Regions from separate parts of the Nocardioides sp. JQ2195 genome, predicted to be linked through region 2. Evidence: predicted binding sites of a transcription regulator. Region 2 holds the regulator's gene; the other holds the start of a gene.
The links. Region 2 encodes LexA, which represses DNA repair genes until DNA is damaged. Its sites were predicted from a motif close to TCGAACANNTGTTCGA; they were not measured.
Positions count from the first base shown of each region.

Region 1: a site for LexA is predicted at 7,531-7,546, ahead of ncot_RS06125 (HNH endonuclease signature motif containing protein). Genes of this name have one in related genera too.

Region 1 is NZ_CP050902.1:1,269,954-1,281,264, forward strand. It holds gene ncot_RS06090 (DUF2469 domain-containing protein) at 1-253, shown strand, start outside; gene ncot_RS06095 (YraN family protein) at 388-756, shown strand; gene ncot_RS06100 (YifB family Mg chelatase-like AAA ATPase) at 756-2,357, shown strand; gene dprA (DNA-processing protein DprA) at 2,354-3,490, shown strand; gene ncot_RS06110 (hypothetical protein) at 3,595-4,197, shown strand; gene ncot_RS06115 (hypothetical protein) at 4,428-4,973, shown strand; gene ncot_RS06120 (DMT family transporter) at 5,182-6,090, shown strand; gene ncot_RS06125 (HNH endonuclease signature motif containing protein) at 6,154-7,515, opposite strand; gene ncot_RS06130 (tyrosine recombinase XerC) at 7,673-8,602, shown strand; gene ncot_RS06135 (class I SAM-dependent methyltransferase) at 8,641-9,396, shown strand; gene ncot_RS06140 (peptidoglycan DD-metalloendopeptidase family protein) at 9,383-10,015, opposite strand; gene rpsB (30S ribosomal protein S2) at 10,431-11,311, shown strand, end outside.
Region 2 is NZ_CP050902.1:3,424,355-3,435,665, reverse strand. It holds gene ncot_RS16290 (SDR family NAD(P)-dependent oxidoreductase) at 1-109, shown strand, start outside; gene hflX (GTPase HflX) at 232-1,722, shown strand; gene ncot_RS16280 (SGNH/GDSL hydrolase family protein) at 1,767-2,462, shown strand; gene secD (protein translocase subunit SecD) at 2,576-4,852, shown strand; gene ncot_RS16270 (ATP-dependent DNA helicase) at 5,111-7,090, shown strand; gene ncot_RS16265 (hypothetical protein) at 7,137-8,537, opposite strand; gene lexA (transcriptional repressor LexA) at 8,601-9,317, opposite strand; gene ncot_RS16255 (LysM peptidoglycan-binding domain-containing protein) at 9,523-9,933, opposite strand; gene ncot_RS16250 (ABC transporter ATP-binding protein) at 10,464-11,311, opposite strand, start outside.

The DNA of each region.
Region 1 (11,311 bases), 1.9 Mb from region 2:
CGAGTACCGCGACGTGGTGTCGATCTTCAAGTACGTCGTCGAGACGGACCGCCGCTTCTACCTGTGCAACGCGGTCGACGTGAAGGCACGCACCGAGTCCGGCGACGTCTTCTTCGAGGTGTCGATGAGTGACGCATGGGTCTGGGACATGTACCGCCCCGCGCGGTTCGCGAAGAACGTCAAGGTGCTCACCTTCAAGGACGTCAACGTCGAGGAGCTCGCGGCCTCCGACTTCGAGCCGCCCAAGCCCTGATCGACCCCGCCGTGACGCGTTCGAGCCGCCAACTCTCCACAGCAGCCCACTCACCCCGACTTCTCCACCGCCTGCCCATTTCCTGATCTCGCCCGTCCCCGTGCCCGACCACTCTTGGCCCAGGAGGTCAGGACATGGGTTCGATGGCACAGCAGAGACAGGCACTCGGTGCCTACGGCGAGGCGATCGCGGCTCGCCACCTGATCGAGCGGGGCATGGTCCTGCTCGACCACAACTGGCGATGTGATGACGGCGAGATCGACCTGGTCCTGCGCGACGGCAGGACACTGGTCTTCTGCGAGGTCAAGACCCGCAGGTCGTCGTCGTACGGCACGCCCCACGAGGCCGTGACCGTGACCAAGTTCGCCCGGATGCGCCGGTTGGCGAGCCAGTGGATGGCGGCCAGTGGTGCCCGCGAAGCCGACGTACGCCTCGATGTCGTGGCGATCGTCTGCCCGAAGGGCGGCACACCGACCATCGAGCACCTCCGGGGGATCGGCTGATGGCGGTCGCAACGGCCCACTGCGTCGCTCTCGAGGGTGCGGTCGGCCACCTCATCGACGTGCAGGTCGACGTCTCCCAGGGGATGGTGGCCACCAGTCTGGTCGGCCGCCCCGATGCATCGATCAACGAGGCCAAGGACCGCTGTCGCACGGCGATCACGAACAGCCGGTTCACGTGGCCGGCAACCAGACGAGTGACGATCCTGCTCTCGCCTGCTGACCTGCCCAAGCGGGGAACCCACTTCGACCTCGCGATCGCGGTCGGCGTCCTGGCTGCGGCCGATGACAAGAACACGTTGCGCGAGGCGCTCGAGGGCACCGTGATGCTGGGCGAGCTGACGCTCGACGGCCGGTTGCGCACCGTTCCCGGAGTGCTCGCGATGACCATGGCTGCCTCGGCGCGAGGATTCCGACGGGTCTTCGTGCCGGAGCCACAGGCGGCAGAGGCCGCACTGGTCCCCGGGATGTCGGTCTTCGGCTTCCGCTCGTTGGCCCAGGTGATCGCCGAGCTGCAGGGGATCGAGGTGCCGGAAGCCCCGCCTGTCGACTCGAACACGTCCGGTGCGCTGCTCAGGTGGCAGGGGGACAACCGGCTCGACGAGGTCGACATGGCGGACCTGCTCGGGATGGGGGACGCGCGCTACGGGATGGAGGTCGCCGCCGCCGGAGGGCACCACATCCTGCTCACCGGGCCCAAGGGCGCCGGCAAGACGTCCCTCGCCGAGCGGATTCCCGGGATCCTCCCGGATCTCTCCGTCGACGAGGCACTGGAGCTGACCGCGATCCTGTCGCTCTCCGGGGCGCTCGATCCCGACCAAGGGTTGATCAGGCGACGCCCGTTCTTCGCTCCCCACCACTCGGCGTCGCGGGCCAGCCTGCTCGGCGGAGGCACCGGACGGGTCAGGCCGGGGGAGCTCAGCCGCGCCCACAACGGGGTCCTGTTCCTGGACGAGTTCCCGCTCATCAACAGCGACATCATCGAGGCGCTGCGTCAACCACTCGAGTCCGGCGAGGTCACCATCGCGCGTGGAGAGGAGACCGCGACCTACCCGGCGAGGGGCATGTTCGTGCTGGCCTGCAACCCGTGCCGATGCGGTGACTACGCGCCCAACCCGGCCGATGACAGGTGCACCTGCGGTGAGCTGAAGCGTCGCGAATATCGGCGCAAGCTCGAAGGACCAGTGATCGACCGCATCGACATCACTCGCCACGTGATGCCCGTCCGTGCGCACGAGGCCGGTGATCCACTCAGCCGCCCCGAGAGCTCGGCCAGCGTCCGGGAGAGGGTGGTTGAAGCGCGCAGGATCCAGTCCCACCGATACGACGGACTGTCGTGGAGGGTGAACGGACAGGCCCCCGGCCCGATGCTGCGAGACCTCTGGCCGCTGACGGACGAGGCCGCCGCCGAGCTGGACACCACGATCTATGACGGACGGCTCACCCGACGCGGTGCGACCAGGGTGCACCGCCTCGCCTGGACGGTGGCCGACCTGGCCGGAGTCGAGCAGCCTGGGGCGGCGGAGCTCGACGTCGCGCTCCGGTTGCGGACGGGGGAGGCCTTGCCGGCTCGAGTCCTGTCGACGATGAGTGCCGTCGGATGAGTGCCACTCATGAGGAACGCCTGGCACGCACAGCGCTCTGCCAGCTCGCGGAGCCCGGCGAGGCTCGGATCCGCGACCTGGTCGCCGATCTGGGAGCGGTGACGCTGCACGAGCTCCTCCTCCAGGACCGCGATCCGCACGGAGTGCTCACGGACGTGGCCCTCCGCCTGGCCGACAACGACCCGGAGCGTGAGCTCGATCGAGCCGCTCGGCTGGGGATCCGATTCATCATTCCCGGTGATGACGAGTGGCCGAGCCAGATCGATGGTCTCGAGCCCGTCCGTGGGGTCAGGGACCGGGGTGGGCTTCCCCTGGGCTTGTGGGTCAAGGGTCCGCTGCGGCTCAACGAGCTGCAGGACTCGCTGGCCGTGGTCGGCTCGCGCTCGTGCACGACGTACGGCATCGACGTTGCGGGCCAGATCTCGGCCGAAGTCGCCAAGACCGGCACCTGCGTCATCTCCGGTGCCGCCTTCGGCATCGACCAGGCGGCACACCGGGGCGCGTTGTCGGCATCGGGGAAGACTGTCGCGGTGCTCGCCTGTGGGGTGGACCGGTGCTATCCCGAGGCCCACGCCAACCTGCTCAACTACCTCGCCGAGCACGGCGCCGTGGTGTCGGAGGTGCCCATGGGTTGGTCGCCGATGCGCTCTCGCTTCCTTGCCCGCAACCGGCTCATCGCGGGTCTGGCTCGCGGGACCGTGGTGGTGGAGGCGGCCGCGAGGTCGGGTGCGCTGAGCACTGCCAATTGGACGACCCAGCTCAACCGGCCGTTGATGGCAGTCCCCGGGCCGGTGACCAGTGAACCGTCTGAGGGTGCACACCAACTCATCCGCAACGGCGAGGCGACTCTGGTCACCCGGAGTGCTGAGGTGCTCGAGCTCATCAAGCCCTCGGGGGAGTACCTCTTCGAGATGCCGCGTGGTCGTGAGCGACGACGCGACAGGCTCTCCTCCCGCGACGCCCAGGTCCTCGAGGCGGTGCCGGTGGCCAACCCGGTCGCCGTCGACTCCATCTCGCGCACGGCCGGAGTCGGGTTGGTCGAGGCGGGCCGAGCGCTGCAGAAGCTTTCCGCCGAAGGGTTGGTCGAGCAGAGCAAGCACGGCTGGAGATTGACGCGCGAGGCACGAACGTGAGTTCTCCACAGTCATGCCACTGGACCTTCCGCGACATGTCCGATTCGTCATACGGTGGGGACCGGCGCCACCGTTCCGGCGCCCTCGGGAACAGGACGGAACACATGCAACCATCTCGTCGGGCACTCGTCGCTCTTGGTCTGTCCACCCTCCTGGTGCTCGGTGGTTGCAACGGTGACTCCGACGCCAGCGATGAGCCGATGGAGACGTTCACCCCGTCGGAGTCCTCGAGTCCCTCGGAGCCGACATCGACCTACACGCCTCCGGAGCCCGCGAAGCCACCCAAGGGTGGCTGGCCCGAGGACAAGCCCGCGACCGAGATCAGCGCCGAGCAGGTCGCCCGGATCTGGGTGGAGACCTATGCACGAGCGCTACGGACGGGCGATGCGAGCCGGCTTCGGCACATCTCCACAGGAGCGTGTGATCTCTGTCAGCAGTTCATCGACGACCTTGTGTCCCTTCACCAAGCGGGTGGAAGGGTTCGCTTCAAGCATTCATCATTCGTCGCGGGCGAGTTGACCGACGTTGACACGACTTCGGCACCGCTCGTCAGCCTCCAGCTGTTCGTGTCTGCCTCGGAAGGCACTCGAATCCCGGAAGCAGGAGGCCGGCCCGCACCGTTCAAGGCGGAGAACTTTGAATGGTTCTTCGAGTTGAAGCCAGTGCACGGCCGATGGAAGGTCAAGAACGTGGGCTTCGTGCAATGAAGAGCTTTCTGACTTTCGTGACGCTTGTGCTGTGCGTCTGTGTGAGTGCTCCTGTGATGGCCAGTGCGACGCAGATCAATGGATGCAAGATGACCTCCACTTCCGGAAACGTAGCTGGGAAGGCGTTTGTCGGTTCGAGACTGGTTTGTCGTGAGTCCTCGGATGACGACCGGGACACGTACTTGCCCACCTCAGCGTCCAATCCTATCGACACGTGCGATGAACTCACGATGTCCATTCGGAAGGGATTGAACGGGCGCCGAATTGAGCTGAAGGTGTGCGGCGGGCCCGGCTCCATAGCCAAGCCCGCCAAGGTGAATTGGGGCGTGGTTGTCTTGCGCGCCTTTCGTGCCACCGTGATTCCGCCGGGTGACATCGTGATCCAGCCACCGGGCGGCAAGACATTGATCAACTTCGAAACGCTGTATCGCACCGAGGTGGACGCCTTCACGAGGTCGTTCCGGTTGCTCGGGCAGCGGGTGCAGCTGCGGATCCGACCCACGTCCTACACATGGGTCTCCGGCGATGGTGAACAGTTCACCACCAGCAGTCCCGGGGTCGCCTACGACTCGGCCCTGCCGATGACCGCCTATGTCTCCCACAGCTATGAACACCCGTCCGAGGCTCTTCATCCGCGGGTGGACGTGACCTGGTCTGCGACCTATCGGGTGGGTGATGGTCGGTGGCTGCCGGTGCCGGGAACCGTCACCACAAGTGGGACCGCGGCCAACCTCGAGGTCGTCGAGGCGCGGTCTGTTCTGCTCGGCGGCTACTGAACAAAGTCTTGGCGCGACAGCGACGCAATGGCGGCGGACGCGTTACCGTGGTGAGGTGGGTAGGAACCGCATGTCCGTGGGCACGATGCGGCTCCCTGCCTATGACCGCTGTGATGACGAGGAGCACATCGGCTGACTCCTGGCGGCATCTCTGCGCCGCCAGCATCAGCCGTTCTGTCCGTCCTGCCGCGCGACCGGAGTCGCAGTCATGTCTGCACCCAGCTCATGTCGTCATTTCTTCTTCTTGGTGGCTGCCACCGCCTGCTGGGGCGGGGGCACAGTCTTGAGCAAGCAAGTCCTTGATCGTGGCGTTGCGCCGTTGACGCTGCTGGTCATCGAGCTCGCCGCAAGTTGCCTGCTCCTGGTGGGCCTGATGTTCCTCCTGCGTGTGGCGTGGGTCGGAAGTCGTGCCTTGGGCAAGCTGGCCCTGCTTGGGGTGCTCAATCCCGGCGCGGCCTACGCCTTGGGGCTGCTCGGGCTGACCACGATCAGCGCCAGCATGTCGGTGTTGCTCTGGGGCAGTGAACCGGTGTTGATCTTGTTGATTGCGATTCTCGTGCTTCGAGAGCGGGTCGCGGCAGCGACACTTGTGGCAGTCATCGTGGCGCTGGTCGGAGTGCTCCTGGTGGTCCATCGACCAGGAGCAGCCGGCGATCTGGCTGGCATTGCTCTGACCGTGTCTGCTGTCACCGCCTGCGCCTGCTACACAGTGCTCACCCGTAGGTTGTTGCTCGACGATGGGTCTCTGCTCGTGGCACTCGTCCAACAGGGAGCCGCGCTCACGTGCGCGGTGGTCGTTGCTGGGTTGTCTGCATTGACTGGCGTCGCTGACCTGCGACCACCCGCCGATGCCAGCTCGTGGGCGTTGGCCGTTCTGTCGGGTTCGATCTACTACGGATTCGCGTTCTGGTTCTTCGTGGCTGGTCTGAGCGGGGTTCCTGCATCGACGGCGGGGGCGTTCTTGCCGTTGACTCCGGTGTTCGGTCTCGCCGCTGCCTCCTTCGTGGGAGAACGACTGCTGGAGCGGCAATGGCTCGGCGCCGCGCTCGTCATCCTGGCCACCGTCTCGCTGACCGGTCGTCACTTCACCACCCGGGGTGACGAAGCGCAGGTCTGACGACAGTTCGAGAAGGCGTCGTGGAGTCGTGGCTCGTGACGATTGCCCGGGGGCAGGAGCTGATCAGGAATCCGGGTTCTTTCGATGCTTGACGGATCCGTCGCTTGGTGGTGAACCAGACGATGGCCGCCGGAAACATCCGTCGCCGGGGTCTGGCGGATGATCGCCAGTGACGTCCGTGCTGCCGGTGTTGTCGCGGAAGTAGCTGCGGCCAGCCGGGGACAACCACAGGTAGGTGCCCAGTTCGAGAACCGAGTAGCTCCAACCACGGTGGGTCTTCATGCGGTGGTGGCGACGACACAGGGCAGCGACGTTGCATTCGCACGAAGCGCCTCCCTCGTGGAACGGGATGGTGTGGTCGTGATCGCAACGCGTGGCGACGCGGTTGCAGAAGGGAAAGACGCAGACGTGGTCGCGGGCGTCGATGCGGAGCTTGAGCCGGTCGGGAAGCTCGTACTGCTCGACGTTCTCGTGCTCGGAGAGGTCGATCACCGGCGTGACGGTCAGGTGCGTGTCACCACGGCCCGCCCACTCACGGATCTGCGGGACCAGCAGGGGAACGCGGCCCTTCTCCAACCGTCCGACGATGTAGGTTCCTTCGATGGCGTCACGGGAGAGGTGGACCACGAGGGTCATCTTCTTGCTCGGCTTGCGCGAGATCGTGGTGCCGTTGATCAGGTCGAGGGCGGCTGCCGGGTCCGCGAGGATGCCGATGGCCATTGCACGACGCACCTCATGGCTCTCGGGGACACCGAGGCTGTGCAGGATCTGGGAGATCTGGTTGATCTTGTCGTTGAAGTCGAGGACGTCCTTCATCTCACCGCTGATCTGCATCCGGGCGAGGCCCGTGTGGGAGAAGTTGGAATCGAGGGTGACGTGTCGCTTGTCGAGCTCTTCGAGCTGCTGCTGCTCGCGCTGCTCGGGGTAGAGGACCAGCATCGCCTCGTCGATGAGGCGTTCGAGGGTGATCAACCCGACCTTGTGGGCGACCTGCACCACGGCCGCATCGACGTGTGCGGCGACGTCGTCGGGGTGACCGATGGTCATCTGCGCGATGCGGCGAGCACGCCAGGCGGTGAGCTCGCCCCGGGCGAGGCGCTCCCACACGAGGGGAAGCCGGTGACGCAGCTCCATGGACTCGTGGATCAGCCGGTCGCCGGCCTCGTGGGACATCCCGATCGCCAGCGCGAACTCGGCGCCGGCGTCGTAGGCCATCTGAGGCAGGGTCTGCACCCGGAACTCATCGGCCTCGACGATCTCGAAGGCGCCGGTGTCGTGGGGACCGTCGACGGGGTGCGCGGCCGCCCATTCGGTGGCCCGCAGCAGGATGAGGCGCTCTGCATCGTCGGAGGCGAGTCGCATCGCCCGGGCATCTTCGAGCACCTCGGCGACGGTCGAGGAGGTGGGCGCGAAGGTGCTGGACATGGTCCATATTTTGCTTCGAATGGATGTTCGATGACAAGAGGTTTCGGCGATCTGTGGAGAAGTATTTCCGCAGGTCAGAGGCCCTTTTGGCCCGGTTTTCATGCACAGGCAGTGTCGTTGCGGTCGAGCGGTCCGAGGCGGGCCTAGACTCGCCGCAATGGACGAGGAAGAGCTGCTCCCCGAAGCGATGGCCGCGGTCCTCGCCGACTATGAGCGCCACCTCGTCAGCGAGCGCGACCTCACCCCGCACACGGTGCGCGCCTATCTCGGCGACGTCTCGTCCATGCTCGACCACGCTCATCGGCTGGGAATCGACGAGCTGAAGGACCTCGACCTGCGCACCCTCCGGAGCTGGTTGGCCCGGCTGCAGACCCAGGGCAGGTCGCGGACGACGATCGCACGTCGTGCGACCGCAGCGCGTGTCTTCACCGGATGGTTGGTCAGGACGGGGCGATCCGAGACCGATGCCGGAATCCTGCTGGCGTCGCCGAAGGCGCACCGGCCGCTGCCCGACGTGCTCCGGGCGGACGAGGCCCGAGAGCTCGTCGAGCAGGCTGCTGAGCTCGCGGACGACGGCAGCCCGGTGGGAATCCGCGACGTGGCGATGCTCGAGCTGCTCTATGCCACGGGCATGCGTGTGGGGGAGCTGTGTGGCCTCGACGTCGACGACCTCGACTTCGACCGTCAGGTGGCGCGTGTGTTGGGCAAGGGGCGCAAGGAGCGCACCGTCCCGTTCGGCCAGCCTGCAGCCCTGGCGCTGAAGCGGTGGCTCGACCATGCCCGCCCCAAGCTGCGGGGCGAAGGTGCGGGCCCGGCACTGTTCCTGGGTGCGCGCGGCAAGCGGATCGACCAGCGCGCGGTGCGCACCTTGGTCCACAAGCGCATCCGTGACGTCCCCGGCGCCCCCGACATCGGTCCCCACGGCCTGCGGCACACCGCGGCCACCCACCTGCTCGAGGGTGGTGCAGACCTGCGTACCGTGCAGGAGTTGCTCGGCCACTCGTCGATGTCGACCACACAGGTCTACACGCACGTCAGCAGCGAACGGCTCCGGGCGGCCTATCAGCAGGCGCACCCACGCGCGTGACCCTTGGGAGGTTCGGAAGCCTCCACTAGGTTGACTCGGTGTCCTCACTCGAGAATCCGTTGGAAGCCTATTTCCGCAACAACGACGACCGCCTCATCCACAAGTGGATCCACTACTTCGATATCTATCACCGCCACTTCGAGCGCTTCCGCGGCAAGAAGCCCGTGGTGCTGGAGTTCGGTGTCTCCCAAGGCGGCTCGCTCCAGATGTGGCGCGACTACTTCGGGCGGGGTGCCAAGATCCACGGCGTCGACATCAACCCCAAGTGCAAGGAGCTGGAGCAGCGCAACACGAAGATCTTCATCGGGGACCAGGAGGACCGCGAGTTCCTGAGGTCCATCGTCGAGGAGATCGGGCCGGTCGACGTGCTGATCGAGGACGGTGGCCATCTGGGTCCCCAGCAGATCGCCACCTACGAGGAGATCTATCCGACCATGAGTGAGGACGGTGTGTTCCTGATCGAGGACCTGCACACCAGCTACTGGCCGAAGTGGGGCGGCGGCTACCGGAAGCCGGGCACGTTCATGCAGTACGCCAAGGGCTTGACCGACAAGTTGAACGCCTGGCACTCCAAGCAGCCACGCAGGCTCCAGGTGGACGACTTCACCCGCACCACCAAGTCGATGCACTTCTACGACAGCATCGTCGTGTTCGAGCGGGGCAGCGTGGTCAAGCCGCACGCTGAGAAAACCGGCAAGGCGACGGTCAACGACCCGCAGTGGAAGCGACCCGGCCGCCTGGCCGGACTGCGCGGGCGCCTGGCCGGACTGCGCGGGCGCCTCAGTCGCGGTTGAGGCCACTCTCGATCAACGCTCGCCACGCGCGCCCGTCGGACTGGTGCGGTGTGGTGGCGTTGCTCGGTGGCATGGACGGCAGGGCCATGGACATGGAGAGGCCCGCGAAGGGGAGCAACCTCACGGGTTGGGCTCCGACGAGGGTCAGGGGATCGAGATAGACGTCGTCCGCGTTGCGGATCAACCCCCAGTGCAGACAGGCTGCCGGGAGGCAGTGCGACTGGCGCAGCTCGAGTCGGCCGATCGGCTGCCCCTCGCCGACGACGTCACCGACCGCGACCGAGGCGATCACCGGTTCGTACGTCGTACGCGTGGCGCCGTGGTCGACCACCACGACCGAACGGCCCGCCAGCGCCGAGGCGAACGTGACCGTGCCCGGGAGGGCGGAGCGCACCACCTGGCCCGGGGATCCGACGAGATCGACCCCGCGATGCCCGGAACCCCACCGCGTGGCCGGGGGGTCGAATCCGGTCACGACGGTGGGGGTCGGGACGAGTGGCCAGGCACCCTCGGGGGCGGGTCGGTCACTCGCGGCTGCGGACCCGGCGCAACTCCCGCTGACCAGGAGCCACAGGCCCAGGACCAGCAGGATCGAGAGGGAGTCGCGTCGGTTCCACATGGAGTGATCGTGTCCCGGATGGCGGGGGCGTGGGAGGCGCGCGCGGCAGGCTGTGGAGAGGGGGCGGCCGGCCGTCGCCTGTGCGCGCAAAACGGCCTCGGTCCCGATTGGTCGCACACGCCCGGATCAACTAGGCTGGACTCCGCAATCCGTCCGCGGATTGACTTCGCACGCTCGCAGACCACGACGTACTCCTCGCGGAGTGCGACCACCCGTGGGTGACGATCCTCAGTTCCGGCCCCGCTCCAGCGGGCCGGATCGGATGGCCACGCGGCGTCAGGGCACCCGACACCCGTCGGGAGCAACGAACTGAAAACAATGCTGGTCGATCCACCGGCTTGCCTCTCCGATGCGGATCGGAGCACAAGGCGAGCACGCAGCGGTGCCTCGGCCACACCAACAGGAAAGAAGAAACATGGCAGTCGTGACCATGCGCCAGCTCCTCGAGAGCGGCGTCCACTTCGGACACCAGACCCGTCGCTGGAACCCGAAGATGAAGCGCTTCATCATGACCGAGCGCAACGGCATCTACATCATCGACCTGCAGCAGTCGCTGGCCTACATCGACCGCAGCTACGCCTTCGTCAAGGAGACCGTGGCCAAGGGCGGCGTCATCATGTTCGTCGGCACCAAGAAGCAGGCCCAGGAAGCGATCGCCGAGCAGGCGACCCGCGTCGGCATGCCCTACGTCAACCAGCGTTGGCTCGGCGGCATGCTCACCAACTTCCAGACCGTGCACCAGCGCATCAACCGCCTCAAGGAGCTCGACGAGGTCGACTTCGACAACGTCGCCGGCTCGGGTCGCACCAAGAAGGAACTGCTTCACATGAAGCGGGAGCGCGACAAGCTCGACAAGACCCTCGGCGGCATCCGCGAGATGACGCGTACGCCGTCCGCCGTGTGGATCGTCGACACCAACAAGGAGCACCTCGCCGTCGAAGAGGCGCGCAAGCTCCGGATCCCGATCATCGGCATCCTCGACTCCAACTGCGACCCCGACCTGGTCGACTTCCCGATCCCGGGCAACGATGACGCGATCCGCGCGGTCGGCCTGCTGACCCGGGTCGTCGCCGACGCCGTCGCCGAGGGCCTCATCGCCCGCTCCGGTGGCAAGTCCGAGGGCGCGACCGCCGAGGAGCCCCTGGCCGAGTGGGAGCGCGAGCTCCTGGCCGGTGACGCCGACAAGGCTGCCGTCGAGGCGACCGGTGGCGACGCCGCCAAGACCGAGACCCCGGCCTCCGAGGGCACCGGTGCCGCTGTCGAGGCGCCCGAGGCTGCTGCTGCCGCCGAGGCCGT
Region 2 (11,311 bases):
GGGCGTCCCGGACGAGCTGGCCAGCATGGTCATCGAGTGCGTGACGAACTCCTACATGAACGGTGAGGTCATTCGCGTCGACGGCGGCATCCGGATGCCCCCCAAGTGAGGCGCGGGCCGGTCTGACCCGAACCTTCGTCGGTCCGAGCGCCCAGGAGCACGCCCATCCGGGCCGGGCCGCCACTGAAACCGTTAGCGCAAGGCCTGAGAGGGGCCTACTCTTGAGGGCATATGACGAACGCATCTGAAGACTTCTCCCTCGACGCCGAGCTCGCCGAGACCGACGCGTGGGACGACGAGGACTTCGAGTCCGGCTACGCCGATGACGTGGTCTCCGCGGACGGACCCGACCCCGAGCTCACCACCGGCGACCAGGACCTGGCCGAGCGCCACGCCCTGCGCCGGGTCGCCGGGTTGCGCACCGAGCTCGAGGACATCACCGAGGTCGAGTACCGCCAGCTGCGCCTCGAGCGGGTCGTGCTCGTCGGGGTGTGGACCGAGGGCTCCGTGGAGGACGCCGAGAACTCGATGGCCGAGCTCGCCCTGCTGGCCGAGACCGCCGGCTCCGAGGTGCTCGACAACGTCTACCAGCGACGGCAGAAGCCCGACCCCGCGACCTACATCGGCCGCGGCAAGGTCGACGGCCTGCGCGAGATCGTCCAGGCCACCGGTGCCGACACGGTGATCCTCGACGGCGACCTCGCGCCCAGCCAGCTGAGGAACCTCGAGGACAAGCTCAAGGTCAAGGCGATCGACCGCACCGCCCTGATCCTCGACATCTTCGCCCAGCACGCGAAGAGCAAGGAGGGCCAGGCACAGGTCGAGCTGGCGCAGCTGCAGTACATGAAGCAGCGACTGCGTGGCTGGGGTGGCAACCTCTCCCGGCAGGCAGGTGGCCGCGCGGCCGGCGGCGAGGGCATCGGTGGCCGCGGCCCCGGTGAGACCAAGATCGAGACCGACCGGCGCCGGATCAACACCAAGATCGCCAAGCTCCGTCGCGAGCTCAAGGCGATGAAGGGCACCCGCGACACCAAGCGCGCCGAGCGCCAGCGCAACGCGATCCCGTCGGTGGCGATCGCCGGCTACACCAACGCCGGCAAGTCGTCGCTGCTCAACCGGCTCACCGACGCCGGGGTGCTGGTGGAGGACTCGCTGTTCGCGACGCTCGACCCGACCACCCGGCGTACGACGACCTCGGACGGCCGGATCTACACGATGAGCGACACGGTCGGCTTCGTCCGCCACCTGCCGCACCAGCTCGTCGAGGCATTCCGCTCGACGCTGGAGGAGGTCGCCGACTCCGACCTGATCCTGCACGTCGTCGACGGGTCGCACCCCGATCCCGAGGGCCAGATCGCGGCCGTGCGCGAGGTGTTCGCCGAGATCGAGGCGAGCAAGGTCCCCGAGCTGATCGTGGTCAACAAGGCCGACGCGGCCGACCCGATGGTGCTGGCCCGGCTCCGGGCCCGCGAACCGCACTCGGTCGTGGTCAGCGCGAAGACCGGGGAGGGCATCCGCGAGGCGCTGGCGCTGATCGAGTCCGAGCTGCCCCGGCCGAGCGTCGCGTTCAGCGCGTTGCTGCCGTATGAGCGCGGAGACCTGATCAACAAGCTGCACCAGCAGGGCGAGATCGAGTCCCTGGAGCACACCGCCGAGGGCAGTCTCGTCAAGGGCCGGGCCCACGAGGGGCTGGCCGGCGAGCTGGCGGCGTACGCCGTCTGAACAAAAGGGCCACGACGTGGGCGTGGCTGGGGGACAATTGAGGCGTGGGGGAGTTCGTGGTCCGGGGTTCGAGGCTGCGCTGGGCGACGCGCGTGGTCGCGTTGGTCGCGATGGCGTCGTTGCTGGCGTTGTCGTACGCCGCGTTCGAGCGCGCCACGAGTGAGGACGTCTCCAAGTGCGAGCGCTTCTCGCTCGCCTCGCAGGCGCGCGAGGCCGTGGTCACCGGCACCGGGCAGCGGGTCGTGGTGATCGGCGACTCCTACTCCGCCGGACTCGGCCTCGACGACCCGGCCCGCTCGTGGCCACGTGAGCTGAACGGCGAGGTGCACGTCCACGGCTTCTCCGGCTCCGGGTTCAGCGCCCACGCCAGCACCTGCGGAAACGTCTCCTACGCCGATCGCGCGGCCCGCGCGGTCCGGGACGGAGCCGACCTCGTCGTGGTCCAGGGCGGCCTGAACGACGTGCGCTCCAGCGACGCCGCGATCCGCGCCGGCGTACGCCGGGTGCTGGCGCAGCTGCAGGGCCTCGAGGTGGTCGTGGTCGGCCCGGTCCCGGCCCCGTCGCGGATGCCCGCAGCCGCCCACGTCGACAAGGTGCTGGCCCGGGAGATGAGCGCCGCCGGGGTCCGCTACCTGTCGATGATCGACCTCGACCTCGACTACCTCGACGGCGATCTCCACCTCACCCCGCAGGGCCACCGCGAGCTCGGTGCCGCGGTGGCGGACGCCCTGGCCGGCTGATTCCCCGCTCGGGCCCGGAGCCCGGGGGCAGCCGTGGTCGCAGAAGGTAACGGATTCATTTCGGCTGGATCCCGATTCGTGGTGACTTGGAGGTGTGGGGGAAGATGTCGCTCATGTCACGTGGCGCATTCATCCGACTCCTGCTTGTCCTCGGTCTCCTCGCCGGATGTGTGGCCATCGCCATGAACGTCAAGCCCCGGCTGGGGCTCGACCTGCGCGGTGGAACGCAGATCATGTTGCAGGCCGAGAGCACGGACCGGGTCGAGGCGAATGCTGAGTCGGTCGATCGTGCGATCGAGATCCTCCGTGGTCGAGTCGACGCCCTCGGTGTCTCCGAGCCGACCCTGACCCGCGTCGGTGAGGACCGCATCCTGGTCGAGCTCCCCGACCTCCAGGACCCGTCCCGTGCGGTCGAGGCGATCGGCAAGACCGCCCAGCTGAGCGTGCACCCGGTGGTGGCCGCGGCCGCGTCCAAGGACGCGAAGCCCACCAAGCCCGGTGACGAGATCCTCCAGGACACCGACTCCGGCCAGTTCCTCGAGCTGGCCCCGGCCCAGCTGACCGGTGAGGACATCGAGGGCGCCGACGCCGGCACCCGGCAGGACGGGGTCGGCTGGCAGGTGGCGGTCGACTTCACCGGCAAGGGCAACGACGCGTTCGGTGACCTGAGCGCCAAGGCGGCCTGCGCCACGGGCGACGCCAACCGCATCGCGATCGTCCTCGACAAGGAGATCATCTCCTCGCCGACGGTCGACGTGTCCTGTGGTGGTCGCATCGACAACGGCACCAGCATCACCGGCAGCTTCAGCGAGAGCGAGGCCAAGGACCTGGCCATCCTGATCGAGGGCGGCGCCCTGCCGATCCCGGTCAAGATCATCTCGCAGAGCACCGTGGGCCCGACCCTCGGTGACGCCGCCATCAAGTCCTCCGCCGAGGCCGGCGTCATCGGCCTGATCATCACCGGCCTCTTCATCATCATCGTCTACCGCTTCGTGGGCTTCCTCGCCGCGATCGCGCTGACCTCCTACGCCGTCCTCTCCTACGCGATGCTGCTGGCCCTGGGGTCCACGCTGACCCTCCCGGGCCTGGCCGGCTTCGTGCTCGCCATCGGTCTGGCCATCGACGCCAACGTGCTGGTCTTCGAGAGAGCGAGGGAGGAGTATGCCGAGAACCCGAAGGCCGGCATGCGCCGTGCCCTCCAGATCGGGTTCAACAAGGCGTGGACAGCGATCATCGACTCCAACGTCACCACGCTGCTGGCTGCCCTGCTGCTGTTCCTGCTGGCCTCCGGGTCGGTCAAGGGCTTCGGTGTCACGTTGGCGATCGGTGTCATCGCGTCGATGATCTCCGCGCTGGTGATCGCCCGCGTGCTCACCGAGATCGGCGTGACCACCAAGTTCGTGGCCAAGCGTCCCCAGATCACCGGTCTGGCCAACGTCGGCCGGGCACGCACCTGGTTGACCAAGAAGAACCCGAACATCATGGACAAGGGCAAGCTCTGGCTCGGCATCTCGGGTGCCGCCCTGATCCTCGCGCTGGTCGGCATCTTCGGCCACGGCCTCAACTACGGCCTCGAGTTCACCGGTGGTCGCTCGCTCGAGTACACCACCCAGAAGGCGATCACGGCCGACAAGGCGCGTGACGTGGTCTCCGGCGTCGGCCTGCCCGAGGCCGTCGTGCAGATCGTCAAGGGCAGCGACGACGTCGAGCGGGTCTCGATCCGCGCCGGCGACATCTCCGACGCCCAGAAGGCGGAGATTGAGGAGGGGCTGGCCAACGAGGCCGGCAAGACCACGCAGTACAGCGACGACACGGTTGCGGCCAGCCTGGGCCAGGAGCTGAAGGAGAAGGCGCTCTGGGCGTTCATCATCGCCCTGATCGCGCAGATGATCTATCTGGCCTTCCGGTTCCACTGGACCTTCGCCGTGTCGGCCGTGGGTGCGATGTTCCACGACGTGATCATCGTGACCGGCATCTTCGCGTGGCTCGACAAGCCCATCGACGGCATCTTCCTCGCCTCGGCGCTGACCATCGTCGGTCTGTCGGTCAACGACACCGTGGTCGTCTTCGACCGGATTCGAGAACGCTGGCAGGGAACCCGGACCGGTACCTTCTCCGAGGTCAGCAACACCGCCTGCATCGAGACGATGCCGCGCACCATCAACACCGGTCTCGGCGCCATGTTCATCCTGGCCGCGCTCGCGTTCCTCGGTGGCGACTCGCTGCAGGACTTCGCGATCGCGCTGCTGCTGGGCCTGATCATCGGTACCTACTCCTCGGTGTTCTCCGCGACCCCGGCGCTGATCTACCTGCAGAAGCTCTCGCCGTTCTCGCGGGAGAAGAAGCAGAAGAAGGAGCGCAACCCGGAGGACTCGGGCGCCGTCGTCTGATCCCGGCTCGCTGCGCGCGTCGCGTCGTACGCCGGCACCTGGGCGCGTCGTACGCCGGCACGTGCGCGCGTCGTGCGTCGGCTCGTGGGTGGTGCTGGTGTCACTCCGCACGTGACCAGTCGCTGGTGGAGTGACACGGACGCCGCGTCGCACGCGCGAGGACACCCGGGACTGCACCCGGGGCGACAGCGGGTGTCCGTGGTGGCGGCTAGGGTTTCGGGGTGCCGGCAAGCCCGATGGATGCGACTGGAGTGAGCGATGACTGAAGCAGCCGAGACCACCAAGGTGGCCGCGCTGCTGGGCGAGGCGGTCGAGGCCCTGGGTGGGCAGGAACGTCCCGGCCAGGTCCAGATGGCCGACGCGGTGGCCCGGGCGATGACCGACGACGAGCACCTGCTCGTCCAGGCCGGCACCGGCACCGGCAAGTCGCTGGCCTACCTCGTGCCCAGCCTGATGCACGACAAGCGCGTGGTCGTCGCGACGGCGACCCTCGCCCTCCAGCACCAGCTCGTCGAGCGCGACATCCCACGCCTGGTCGATGCGCTCAAGGCCAAGCCCGGGATCGACACGTCCTTCGCCGTGCTCAAGGGCCGCTCCAACTACGCCTGCCTCCACCGGGTGCGTGAGGGCGCGCCCGACGACCAAGGGGCACTGGTGGAGCTGCCCAGCGGTTCCATGGGCGCCGAGGTGCTCAAGCTGCGCGAGTGGGCCGAGAAGGAGTCCGAGACCGGCGGCACCGGTGAGAAGGACAACGCGCCCCGCCACACCGAGAAGGTCTGGCGGCAGGTCTCCGTCAGCCACCGCGAGTGCCTGAGCAAGGCCAAGTGCCCCTTCGGGGAGGAGTGCTTCGCCGAGCGCGCTCGCGAGAAGGCGGCGGAGTCACAGCTGATCGTCACCAACCACAGCCTGTTGGCCATCGACGCCATCGAGGGCGTCCCGATGATCCCGGAGTACGACGTCGTCGTGGTCGACGAGGCGCACGAGGTGACCGCCCGGATCACCCAGGCGGCCACCGACGAGCTGAGCGTGGGCGACCTGGAGCGCGCCGCGCGCCGGGCCCAGCGCTACGTCGAGGGTGACGAGGCCAACGACCTCGACGATGCTGCCGGCAGCCTCCAGGACGCCATCGCCCGCACCGAGCCCGGTCGCATCGACCGCATCGACGAGCAGCTCGCTGATGCGCTGGTGCTCGTGCGCGACGCCGCCCGGGCCTGCCTCAGTGCCATCCCCAAGGACTCCGGGGAGGAGGGCGACCCCGGCAAGAACCAGGCCAAGGGAGGAGTGCAGGAGGTCTTCACCACCGCCGAGCGGATGGCCGCCGACCTCGACTCCGACGTGCTCTGGCGCAACGACCGCGACCCCTCGCGCGGCGGCCCGCAGCTGTGCGTGGCGCCGCTCCAGGTGTGGGGCCCGATGCGCGACAAGCTGCTGAGCGACAAGACGGTGGTCTTCACCTCGGCGACCCTGATGCTCGGGGGCGACTTCAGCACGGTCGCCTCGTCCCTCGGGCTCAAGGCCGACGAGCGCATCGCGACCACAGAGACCTCGCCCCGCACCGAGGACGTGCTGCCCTGGCGTGGCATCGACGTCGGCTCGCCGTTCAACTACGGCCAGCAGGCGATCCTCTACGTCGCCCGGCACCTGCCCCCGCCGGGTCGTGACGGACTGGTGAGGGCGCAGCTCGACGAGATCGTCGACCTCGTCGACGCCGCCGACGGGCGCACCCTCGGCCTGTTCTCGAGCAAACGGGCCGCCGAGGCCGCCGCGGAGGAGGTGCGCAAGCGTCTGCCCCACCTGACTACGCTCGCCCAGGGTGAGGCCCAGCTGGCGGAGCTGCAGAAGCAGTTCGTCGCCGATCCGCACACCTGCCTGTTCGGCACGCTCAGTCTCTGGCAGGGCCTCGACGTGCCGGGGGAGACCTGCCAGCTGGTGCTGATCGACCGAATCCCGTTCCCGCGTCCCGACGACCCGCTGATGTCGGCGCGCCAGAAGGCAGCCGACCGTTCAGGCGGCAACGGGTTCATGCAGGTCGCGGCCACCCACGCCGCGTTGCTGCTGGCCCAGGGCACCGGCCGACTGATCCGGACCACCGCTGACCGAGGCGTGGTCGCGGTGCTCGACCCCCGCCTGGTGACGGCTCGCTACGGCAACTTCCTCAAGGCCAGCCTGCCCCCGATGTGGACGACCGCCGACCCCCAGGTGGCGCGCAACGCGCTCAAGCGGCTCGCGGCCGGCTGACCGGGACGCGCCGCGGGCCAGCTCGCGACCCGGTGGCGCGCCCGGCTCAGCCGCCGCAGCGGGAGTCGAGCGTCACCCGGTAGCTGCCGAGGCTGGCGTAGTCGCTGTAGCCCGTCGTCCTCGGGTCGCGGGCTCCGACGCCGTCGATCCGGACGAAGTAGACCCCGGCCCGGCGCTTGCCGGCGTACGTCGCGTCGAGACCGCGCGCCTCGCCGGAGGCGGACGACAGCGGGTTGCGCCGCGCGAGCACCCGGCCGGCCCTGTTGGTCAGGGTCAGGCGGATGTCGAGGTTGGGACTCTCCCCGGCATTGCGGGCGCGCACCGTGAGCTTGGCCCGGCAGGTGGTCCTGATCCGGAAGACGTCGGTGTCGCTGCCCCTGCTGATCACACCCCGCGCGGCCTGCCCAGCACGCAGCCTGGTGGCGCTCCCGGAGCGACCGCCGTGGTCGTCGCGGACCCGCGGAGCACCGTTGGAGGCAATGACGGAGAGGTCGTTCTCGCGGTTGTCGGCGTGAGCGTACTCTCCGCGGCTCCACTGGGTGAGCTGGCGGTTCGACGAGCCCATCAACGGCGCCCAGATGCCGTGGCCGCTCGCGTAGGGACTCCTGCGCGTGCCGTCGTGGGAGAGGCCGAGAGTGTGGCCGGCTTCGTGGGAGACGACGTCGGCGATCCGGCGGGGCTGGTTGTTGACCTCCCGGGGGAACACCCAGAAGTCGCGCAAGCGGTTGGCCCGGGACCGATCGAAGATGTCGACGAACGCCACGCCACCACAGCCGGGGCCACCGCAGACCCGTTTGCGCACCGAGTTGGAGCTGGTGATCACGGCACGTACGCCGAACCGCTTGTCGCCGCTGCCGGAGCGGGTGATGTCCCCGGCGGAGGGACGCTCCGTGGTGACGTCGACGGCGAACGGCGCGTAGTCCTCGGCCGCGCGCTTCCACGCGGACTGGATGGCACGCAGCTCACCGGAGCTGAACCCGGAGCGCCCGTCGGTGTCGAAGGCGGGGGCCTTGATGCAGTCGCCGGGACCGGTCCAGCCACTGTCGCAGACCCGCTCGCCGTTGAAGTCGAGATAGATGGTGCGTTTGCCGCCGGGACGGCTGTGCAGCTCGAACGTCTGGGACAGGGGTGCCGAGGCCCGCGCGACGTGCTCGGACACCGTGGACTCGGCCTGCTCGAAGGTGTCCTGGTGCAACAGTCGGCCGTTGCGCACGCGGGCCGTGGAGTCGGACTCGAGGAGCTCGGTCAGCTCCGGGATCGTCTGGTCCACCGTGTCGGCCACCCGGTCCACGACCTGGCCGTCGAGGTGTTGGCCCGCGGCCGAGACCACGTCGTCGGAGCGGTCGGCACCGCCGCGGTCAGCACTGGTCCGGTCAGCGTGGGCCGGGCTGGTGGACAGCCCGGCGGCCACGAGCGTGAGGACAGCAAGGGTGGAGGTGCGAAGCATGAGCGGATTCTGTCACGCCCTTGCCGCCTCGACGCAGTTGACGACTCACGCCCCGCGCGGGGCTCACACCCGCCGCAGGACCGCGGTGACGATGCCGAGGATGCTGGCGTTGCTGCCGTCGATCGGCTCGTAGGCATCGTTGTGGGGCATCAGCCAGACTTCGCCGTCGCGCCGCTGCAGGGTCTTCACGGTGGCTTCGCCGTCGATCAACGCGGCCACGATCTCGCCGTTGCGGGCGGTCTGCTCCTGACGGACCACGACGTAGTCGCCGTTGCAGATGGCGGCGTCGATCATCGAGTCACCGGAGACCTCGAGCAGGAACAGGGTGCCCTCACCGACGAGCGTCTTCGGCAGCGGGAAGATCTCCTCGACACGCTCCTCGGCCAGGATCGGGCCGCCGGCCGCGATCCGGCCAACGACGGGGACGTAGGTGGCGGACGGCATCGCGTCGCCGATGCCGGTCTCGTCGATGACGGACTCACCGGCCGACCCGACGGCGCGGCCCGGGGCCATCGTCTCGGGCAGGAACACCTGGATCGCGCGGGGACGGTTGGGGTCGCGCTTGATGAAGCCCTTGGCCTCGAGGACCTTGAGCTGGTGGGAGACCGAGGAGGAGCTGGTCAGGCCGACCGTCTCGCCGATCTCGCGCATGCTCGGCGGGTAGCCCTTGCGCTCGAGGGAGTCGCTGATGCTGTTCAGGATGCGCTGCTGGCGCGGGGTCAGGCCCGTCGCGTCGGGAGGCCCGTCGGGGAGTTCGGCGACCTTGTCGTTTCGTGCCATCGGCGTGCCTTCCGCAGTCCTGTCCGGGTGGATTTCCAACGTAGCCTCAATCGCCCTCGGGTTCAAACACCTGTTCGAACGTGTCGCGGGTTCAGGTGCGAGCTGGGTTCGGGCGTGCGAAGGGCGGGGTGGCCGGTTGTCGGCGCCCCGCCCTTCGTCTTCCCCATCCGCAGGCCGGGGTCGAGGCGACCTGCGGAAATCTGTGTCAGCTGATCGGCACGAAGATGGTCTGGCCGGTCATCAGCATCGAGGAGTCGAGCGCGTTGAGCTGCTTGATCTCGTGCACCATGTCACGCACCTCGCCGTCCCCGGCCAGGTCGCCCGCGATGCTCCACAACGTGTCGCCGGACTCGACCACGACTGCCCGGGTCGGCTGGTCGACGCCGGCGTGGTTGGTGGCCGTCGATGCGTTGGCCAGGAGAAGGGCGGCGCCCATGACCACCAGCAGTGCCGCGATGAAGATGACCACGCGGCCGCGCCGGGTGAGGCGGAGCTGGCGCTGGCCGACCTTGCCTTGGCTGGTCTGGCGCTGGCCGACCTGGATCGTGCTGACCTGGCGCTGGCCGACCGGGATCGTGCTGGTCTGGCTGGCGGGGCTGAGGGTCATGGTGCTCATCGAGACCTCCGGGGGAAGTGGGTGGTCGGTGCTGAGCGAATGTCTAACGGTGACCACCGACAACGGCCTCCGGGGAAGCTGTGGAGCTGTCGGGATCGATCAGACTTTCGATCGAACACATGTACGAAGTTAGATCATGTGTTCGAACAAGGCAAGGATTTCCTCGAACAAAGATTCGACGTGTCGTGCGGCGGGTGGACGGGACCGGGAGAGCGCCGTATCCCCACGGCTGTCCGCGGGGAGCCTTCGGCTGCCCAGCGAGGCGCAGACGGCGTCGGCACCGTCCTCTTCGCCGCCGCCCTGTGACGCACGGTGATGAGCGGCCTGTCCGTCTCGAAGGGCTCCGGGTGGGCGGTCGCCCGCGGACTGGCCGCGGTGGACCAATTGGTCCACGGCGGCCAGTGCGGAACGCGTTGCTGTTGGGCCGGGGCGTCAGGGCCCGGCGCTCGGCCACGGTGCCCTCATGGCCGCAGCCCTGGACGTCCCCGACGGAGCCCGGTGAGGCGCGCCGTGGTGCCGACCGACTCGGCTCAGCTGCCCGACCAGGCAGCCCACAGCTCGGCGTACCGACCGCCGGAGCGCAACAGCTCGTCGTGGCTGCCCTCCTCGACCACGCGGCCCTCGTGCATGACCAGCACCCGGTCCGCCGACTCCGACTGGGTCAGCCGGTGCGCGACCACGAGGGCGCCGCGGCCCTCGGTGACGGCCAGTGCGGCCCGTTCGAGGTCGCGGGCGCCGGCAGAGCCCGCCTCGGCGGTGGCCTCGTCGAGCACGACGAACCACGGGTCGGCGAGCGCGATCCGGGCCAGGGCGAGGTGCTGGGCCTGGGCCGGGGTCAGCGGGTGGGCGCCGCCACCGATGACGGTGTCGAGGCCGTCGGGCAGCGCCTCGACCCACCCGAGGGCCGAGACGGTCTCGAGCGCCGCCCGGACAGCGTCGTCGGTGGCGTCGGCGGCGACCAGGGTCACCGCGTCGCGCACGGTGCCGGCGAAGACGTAGAAGTCCTGGTTGATCAACGAGACCCGCTGGCGCAGGACGCTGCTGGGCAGCTCCGCCAATGAGGTGCCGGCCAGGTCCACACGTCCGGACGTCGGCGGCAGGACGCCGGCCGCGATCGCGCCGAGTGTCGTCTTGCCGGCCCCGGTGGCACCGACGAGAGCGACCCGCTCGCCCGGTGCGATGGTGACCGCGACCGAGGAGAGCACCGGGCGCCCCTCGACGTACGCGTGGTCGATGCCGGCGAGTGTCAGTGGCCCCGGAGCGGCCGGCAGCGAACCCGGCCGGGCAGGCGGAGGGGGCAGCAGCGAGACGCCGGCCAGGCGGGAGAGCGAGGCGCCGGTCGACTGCACCGAGTCAAAGATGTAGAGCAGCGCGTTGA